DNA from 2 places in the Halobacillus sp. ABD4_316 genome. Region 1 is predicted to be linked to the other one. Evidence: riboswitches for the same ligand, from Rfam matches in the RefSeq annotation. Region 1 holds a riboswitch; the other holds the start of a gene.
The links. A riboswitch is a leader RNA that binds a small molecule or an ion and turns the genes downstream of it on or off. The one in region 1 is predicted to bind S-adenosylmethionine.
Positions count from the first base shown of each region.

Region 2: another riboswitch for S-adenosylmethionine. It lies ahead of ACXAJH_RS10355 (acetyl-CoA C-acyltransferase); the one in region 1 lies ahead of ACXAJH_RS02020 (sulfite exporter TauE/SafE family protein).

Region 1 covers NZ_JBSWZA010000001.1:360,822-364,236, forward strand. Annotated here, with positions in the region: gene ACXAJH_RS02015 (DAK2 domain-containing protein) at 1-536, shown strand, start outside; gene ACXAJH_RS02020 (sulfite exporter TauE/SafE family protein) at 741-1,649, opposite strand; SAM riboswitch class I at 1,747-1,849, opposite strand; SAM riboswitch class I at 2,047-2,161, shown strand; gene ACXAJH_RS02025 (phosphoadenylyl-sulfate reductase) at 2,249-2,977, shown strand; gene sat (sulfate adenylyltransferase) at 2,992-3,415, shown strand, end outside.
Region 2 covers NZ_JBSWZA010000002.1:674,331-677,745, reverse strand. Annotated here, with positions in the region: gene ACXAJH_RS10360 (lactonase family protein) at 1-530, opposite strand, end outside; SAM riboswitch class I at 934-1,038, shown strand; SAM riboswitch class I at 1,107-1,214, shown strand; gene ACXAJH_RS10355 (acetyl-CoA C-acyltransferase) at 1,286-2,440, shown strand; gene ACXAJH_RS10350 (acetoacetate--CoA ligase) at 2,461-3,415, shown strand, end outside.

The DNA.
Region 1 (3,415 bases):
AGGCTATTAAAGAAGCGCATGCAGAACGTGTGTTCATTCTTCCGAATAACAAAAACATCGTGATGGCAGCAGAACAGGCTGCAGAGATGGCGGAAGCGGAAGTGGCTGTCATCCCGACGAAGACCATTCCTCAAGGGATGAGTGCTATGCTTGGTTTCAATCCTGAAGCAGATCTCGATACGAACAAAGAAGAAATGACCAGTTTGATGTCAGAAGTGAAGACGGGGCAGATTACCTATGCCGTCCGGGACACCCAGATTGACGGACTTGATATTGAAAAGGGTCATTTTATGGGGATTTCCGACGGGAAGATATCAGCTACCGATAAAGACGCCCTCACAACAGCGAAAACACTGCTGAACCAGATGATTGATGAGGATGAAGATGAAATCCTTACTATTCTTACAGGGGAAGATGTGGACGATAAGGATGTGGCTGAACTGGAAGCTTATGTGGAAGAAACCTTTGAAGATTTAGAGGTGGAAATCCACCATGGTGGCCAGCCGATTTACAGCTATATCTTCTCTATCGAATAAAATGCAGCGCTTCTGGATTTAGAACAGCGTTCGCAGGCTGTCGGGATTTTTCCCGGCAGCCTTTTGTAATGGTCTATGGTCTGAATGCAGGAGCGGAGATGAAAGAAATGGTTTCACAGAGGATATTGATCGACCATTAGACAAACGCCTTGGCGGTTTGTTTTCTAAGCTTGTCATTCTATAAGCTGAAAGCGCAGTTCTCCATTAGAACTGCGCTTTTTTTAACCGTGTTTCCGTCTGCGGGTGCCGGTGCCGTTGAATATATTTTCGAACTGAGAAGATAACGGCAGCAGCATATCCGGCAAGAAGCAGGCTGTAGATGATAACTAAGGTCTGTTCACTCCATGTGGCATAGGTGAGCAGGGTCCGGCTGTTCGTCAAAATGATAAATCCACCCGCCGCTACCCCAAGCACGAGAGGGGGGAGTTTTTTCACAAGCCAGGCAGCGAGGGGGGCTGCAATAACGCCACCGATCACAAAGGCGAGCACAAGCATCCAGCTCAGCTCTTCCCACCCAAGGAAGATCAGGAAGCCGGCCGTAGCAGATAAAGTAACGATGAATTCACTTGTATCTACGGTGCCGATGACTTTTCTGGGAAGGATTCCTTTGCTGGATAAGAGAACAGGTGTATTTACCGGCCCCCAACCCCCGCCGCCCACGGCATCAAGAAAACCGCCCAGAAAACCTAAGGGAAACAAGAAGCGCCGTCGAAATGGTCTTTTTTCTGTATGCAAGGGCTTCACTCGATTCATCAGTAAAAAGCGGATGACCACATAAACGCCAAGCCCTAGTAAAAAAACGGAAATGTACGGACGGATCAGCTCACCTGGAATCCAGCTGAGCAGAGCAGCCCCGGCAAAGGCACTGATCCCTCCGGGGAGAGCAAGAGTCAAAACGAGACGCTTATCCACGTTGCCGAATTTATAATGGGAAAACCCGGAAGCTGCCGTTGTAGCAATCTGGGACAAATGAATAGAGGCGGAGGCCACCGCCGGAGCCATTCCATAGGCGAGGAGGATGGTGGAGGAGCTTAAACCAAATCCCATTCCGAGGGCTCCATCCATCAATTGAGCAAAGAATCCAACCAGTGAAAATATAAGTAATTTCTTCATCGTACCTCTCCTTTTGATTAAACACATAAGATTACTTGGTTTTAACCATGAAGAGGCACAAAAAAACCTCTTCATCCAGAAGAGGTCAAGCTTCCTCTCCTTATCTTTCAGACCACCGTCTGCTGGAATGAGCACCTTTTCCAATGTGAGGTTGCTGCGGGATCATCAGACCAGTTTCCTCCCCCGGCTCTTTATAAGGATATATGTAGCCCGCGCTGAAAGCGGAATTCCTAAGTACATGAATAATATATTCAAAGCTAAAACATGGATGACGATTTGTCAATGGTTTACAATAAAATAAACAGAAAACTAGTAATATTTAAAATGCATGTTGACATATCTTTAAATCGGGTCTAATATTTGAATCAAATCTTTTGAACAAAATCTGGAAACATTTTTCTTATCGAGAGAGGTGGAGGGACTGGCCCTTGGAAGCCTCGGCAACGGATCTGTCGTCATGAACAGAAGCTGTGCCAATTCCAGCAGGTGATCAACACTTGGAAGGATAAGAAGAACGGTTGAATCATGTATAATGACTCTCCTTTCTTCTTACCATCAGAAGAAAGGTTTTTTTGTTGAAGATAAGAAAGGAGGAGCTTATGAATACGAGTGCACCGACATATGGAACATTCACCGGGGATCCTTTACTTCATATGGATATTGATGATGGACACAAAGGGGCAGAGAGTGTGATTCAATGGGCTTACGGGCATTATGGAAAACAGCTCGTTTATGCGTGCAGCTTCGGTGCTGAAGCGATCGTACTGCTTGACTTCATTGCAAAGGCACAGCCGGATGCCGACGTCGTTTTTCTGGACACTGGACTTCATTTCCAGGAAACCTATGATTTGATAGACAAAGTGAAAAAGAGGTATCCGGATTTGAACATCCATATGAAAAAGCCGGAATTGACAGTGGAAGAACAGGCAGAGGAATATGGTCCGGCCCTTTGGAAAAGGAATCCCGACCAATGCTGTGCCATCAGAAAAATCAAACCGCTGGAAGAAGCCCTGACAGGAGCGGCGGCCTGGATGTCGGGATTAAGAAGAGAACAATCTGCAAGCCGGAGTCATACGAACTTCGTCAACAAGGACGAACGCTTCCAGTCCATCAAGGTATGCCCCTTAATTCACTGGACATGGGAAGACGTATGGACTTATATCCGACTAAATAGCTTGGATTACAATGAATTACATGACCAAAGCTATCCAAGTGTCGGCTGCATCCCCTGCACAGCGAAAGCGCTGGATGACGGCCGTTCAGGAAGATGGCAGGGATTTGATAAAACCGAGTGTGGACTCCACACAGCGGGAGATACGAAACAATAAAGGAGAGATGAATGATGTCCATTATTCAACCGCATGGCGGGCAGTTAATCAATCGTTTTACAGCACAGCCGGATACGCTTCCGGAACAAAGGATCGAGCTTGATGCGATGGCGTTGAGTGATATCGATTTAATCGCTAATGGGGCATACAGTCCGCTTCAAGGATTTTTAACAAGGGAAGATTATGATCACGTCGTTGAAAATCTTCGTTTGAAAGACGGCACTCCCTGGAGTCTCCCGATCACACTGCCTGTTTCTGAAGAGCAGGCCCGTTCGTTACATGGTCAAGCGGCTCTTGTGAAAGATGGGGCAATCTACGGTGTGATCGAAATCGAAGACATTTACAAGCCGGATAAACAGAAAGAAGCTGCAAAGGTTTACTTAACGACAGAAGACGCTCACCCGGGGGTCAGTAAACTTTACAAGCGCCCGGATTATT
Region 2 (3,415 bases), on a different contig from region 1:
TTGTCTACGGCGTAAGTAATAACACGATCGCTGCCAAGGTCAATCGCTATCACGTATTTTTCATCAGGGGTAAAGCCTGCATAGTGCATGTGCGGCTTTTCCTGACGCTCATGAGGGCCGGTACCTTCATGCTCCACGATTGAAACTGCAGGATTCAACGATCCATCTTCATTCGTCAGGTAGGAGACCACTTCTTTTGTATGATAGTTAGCCGTGACAACATTGTTATTCAAATGATCCACGCTCACGTGACACGGCGGAGAGCCCGCAGCTGTCTGAGCGTTTAATTTTGTGAGTTCTCTCGTTTCTTTATTGATGGAAAAGGACGTGACGCCGCCGCTTTCCCCGTCTTTAGAAACCGCATAAAGATTTTTTTGATCGTCACTTACTGTAACGTACGTAGGGTTCTGCAGTTCTGCAGCCAACTGAACGTTTTTCAGTTCCTTAGCATCTGTATCAAGGGTGAACTGATAGACGCCTTTACTTTCCTGTTTGGTGTACGTACCGATGTAACCAACATATTCCGGCATAGTAAAACTCCTTTATTGAATAGTATCAGTAATTACCATACCCATTATCTCATAAAGACAAAAGAGGCTGAATCATTATCCATTTATGAATATCGAAAGTTATTAAAATCTCTGCTCATAGATCTAAAAGCAGCTCTACCTGTAAGGTATCATCTAATCAGTGAAACGTTATGTAGCCGCAGGAACCATCGGAGAATGGATGATGGACGAATTGATAGATGCCTTCATTTTTCTCGTGAAGTGCCCCGCATAATTGAAAGAATCGGCAAGCCCTAATGTTAAAGCGGTTCACACGTTCACCACCAGTCACAGAACAAAATGAATTTTCTAACTTTTCTATCAAATCCATTGACACCTATCCTTTCCCCTGCTAACATGGCACTTAACCAAATAAAGGAAGAACATCTTATCCAGAGAGGTGGAGGGACTGGCCCTGTGAAACCCGGCAACCGCTATGTGCATAGCAAGGTGCCAAATCCTACTGAGTGAATGCTCAGGAAGATAAGAGATGCTTACAATCTCTAACCTCTCTATCTTTGATAGAGAGGTTTTATATGTTTCCAATTGAATACCGATTTCTTATCCAGAGAGGCAGAGGGACTGGCCCGTTGACGCCCGGCAACCAGCAAGCAGACGCTTGAAAAGGTGCTAATTCCTGCAGGAGATGATCCTGGAAGATAAGAAGAGCCGAGAGCCCTCTTCTTATTTTTGTGAAGAGGGCTCTTACTATTATAAAAACAGGAGTTGTTCCATATATGACGACAGTACTTCTAGACGGCATCCGCACCCCTTTCGGTAAGTGGAAAGGGGCTTTAAAAAAGAAATCCGCAGGAGAACTTGGGTCTCATGCGCTGAGCGCTCTATTAGAGAGAAATCCGATCGCGAAACAAGCCGATGGTGTCCTGCTCGCCCTAGTGATTCAGGCGGGAGGCGGCCAAAATCCTGCGAGACAGGCCGCTTATCAGGCGGGGGTGGATATCGGTACGCCCGCTATCACACTGAACAATGTCTGTTTGGGAGGCATCGCTACAGTTACCGACGCCTCTCGCAGGCTGCAATTGAAGGAAGGAGAGCTGTACATTGTCGGCGGATTCGACTCGATGACGAACGCTCCTCATACCGCTCCTGTCCGAGCTTCCTCCGGACTTGGTCACAGCCTGCTGAAGGACACCTTACTGAACGACGGGTTATGGTGCGCCTTGAGCGATGTATCGATGGGAGCTCTCACCGATGAGAAAAACCGCTCCTTCGACATCAGCCGGGAGGAACAAGATGAATACGCCGCCCTTTCCCAGCAGCGGGCATCAGACGCTCAGGAAAATGGCTGGCTGGATCCGGAAATCGCTCCTTTTACTGAACGACTCGCAGAAGATGAAGGCATCCGTAAAGGGACGACAACCGAAAAATTATCAAATCTCTCTCCCGCCTTTTCACGCGAAGGCACGATCACCGCAGGCAATGCCTCTCAAATGACGGATGGCGCGAGCGTTGGGATCGTTACCACGAAGGAAAAAGCGGAAGCCCTCGGTCAACAGCCTCTGGCGGAAATCATCGACTGGTCAGAGATTGCCGGACCGGATCCGAGCTTACAAACCAAACCATCACAGGCCATTCAGAAGCTGTTAGACAAACACCAGTTGACCACGGACGATATCGATTTGTTTGAAATCAATGAAGCCTTTGCCAGTGTCGTGATTGCCAGCTGCCAGGAACTTGGAATTGATTATGACCGCGTCAATGTGAACGGCGGCGCGATCGCTCTCGGCCACCCTTTAGGCGGGACAGGATTCCGGCTCGTTCTGACGCTTGCCCATGAACTGAAACGACGCGGCGGAGGGAAAGGCATCGCTTCCCTTTGCGGCGGTGGCGGCCAGGGGATGGCCCTGTTGATCGACGTTCCCCATTCATAATTCGAAAGGAGACAAGTCCCATGAATACACCCATTACCGCTCAGCGTTCCCCTTACCTGTGGGAACCATCAAACGAACGCATCGAACAGTCGCATATCAAAGCTTTTGCTGACTATACCAATCAGGCGCTTTTCCCTTATGAACGGTTCCACCGCTGGTCCGTTTCCCACCTTTCCGAGTTTTGGTCAGCCGTATGGGATTACGCAGGGATCATTGGAGAAAAGGGAGACCGTGTGTTTGTTCCCGGTCCTTCGATGCCGGATAGTGCATGGTTTCCGGAGGCCCGCTTGAATTTCGCTGAAAACCTGCTGCGCGGTTCGCTTGACCGGATCGCGGCCTATGAAGCGAATGAGGAAGGCCTCACCCGAAGCATCACGCTGCAGGAACTGAAACAATCCGTTGCCAAAGCCCAGGAAGGGTTAAAACAATTAGGTGTCCAGGAAGGTGACTGTGTCGCCGGCATCACGACGAACGATATCCAGGGACTCGTCGCCCTGCTTGCCACGACATCCTTAGGCGCCACCTGGACGTCGTGCTCCCCGGACTTCGGAACAAAAGGAATCGTCGACCGCATTGGTCAGGTGAAACCGAAAGTATTGATCGCGGCACTCTCCTATCAATATAAGCAGAAGCCCTTCGATATCGAAGATAAAATTAAGCAGACGACCGAGCATCTGGAAGGACTATCCGCGGTCGTCACGTTCGGAGGAGAAACGTCGATTGAAGACATCCATACTCTATCCTGGGACGAATTGTGCCGCAATGAAGCCGAAGAGCCAGTGTTTCAACCCGTTTCTTTTAACCATCCCCTGTATATTTTATATACATCCGGAACGACGGGTCTTCCGAAAGCGATCGTCCATTCTGTCGGAGGCACCCTCCTGCAGCATGTAAAAGAACACCAGCTCCACTGTGATGTTCAGCAGGATGATGTGTTGTTCTGGTACACCAACACCGCCTGGATGATGTATCCGT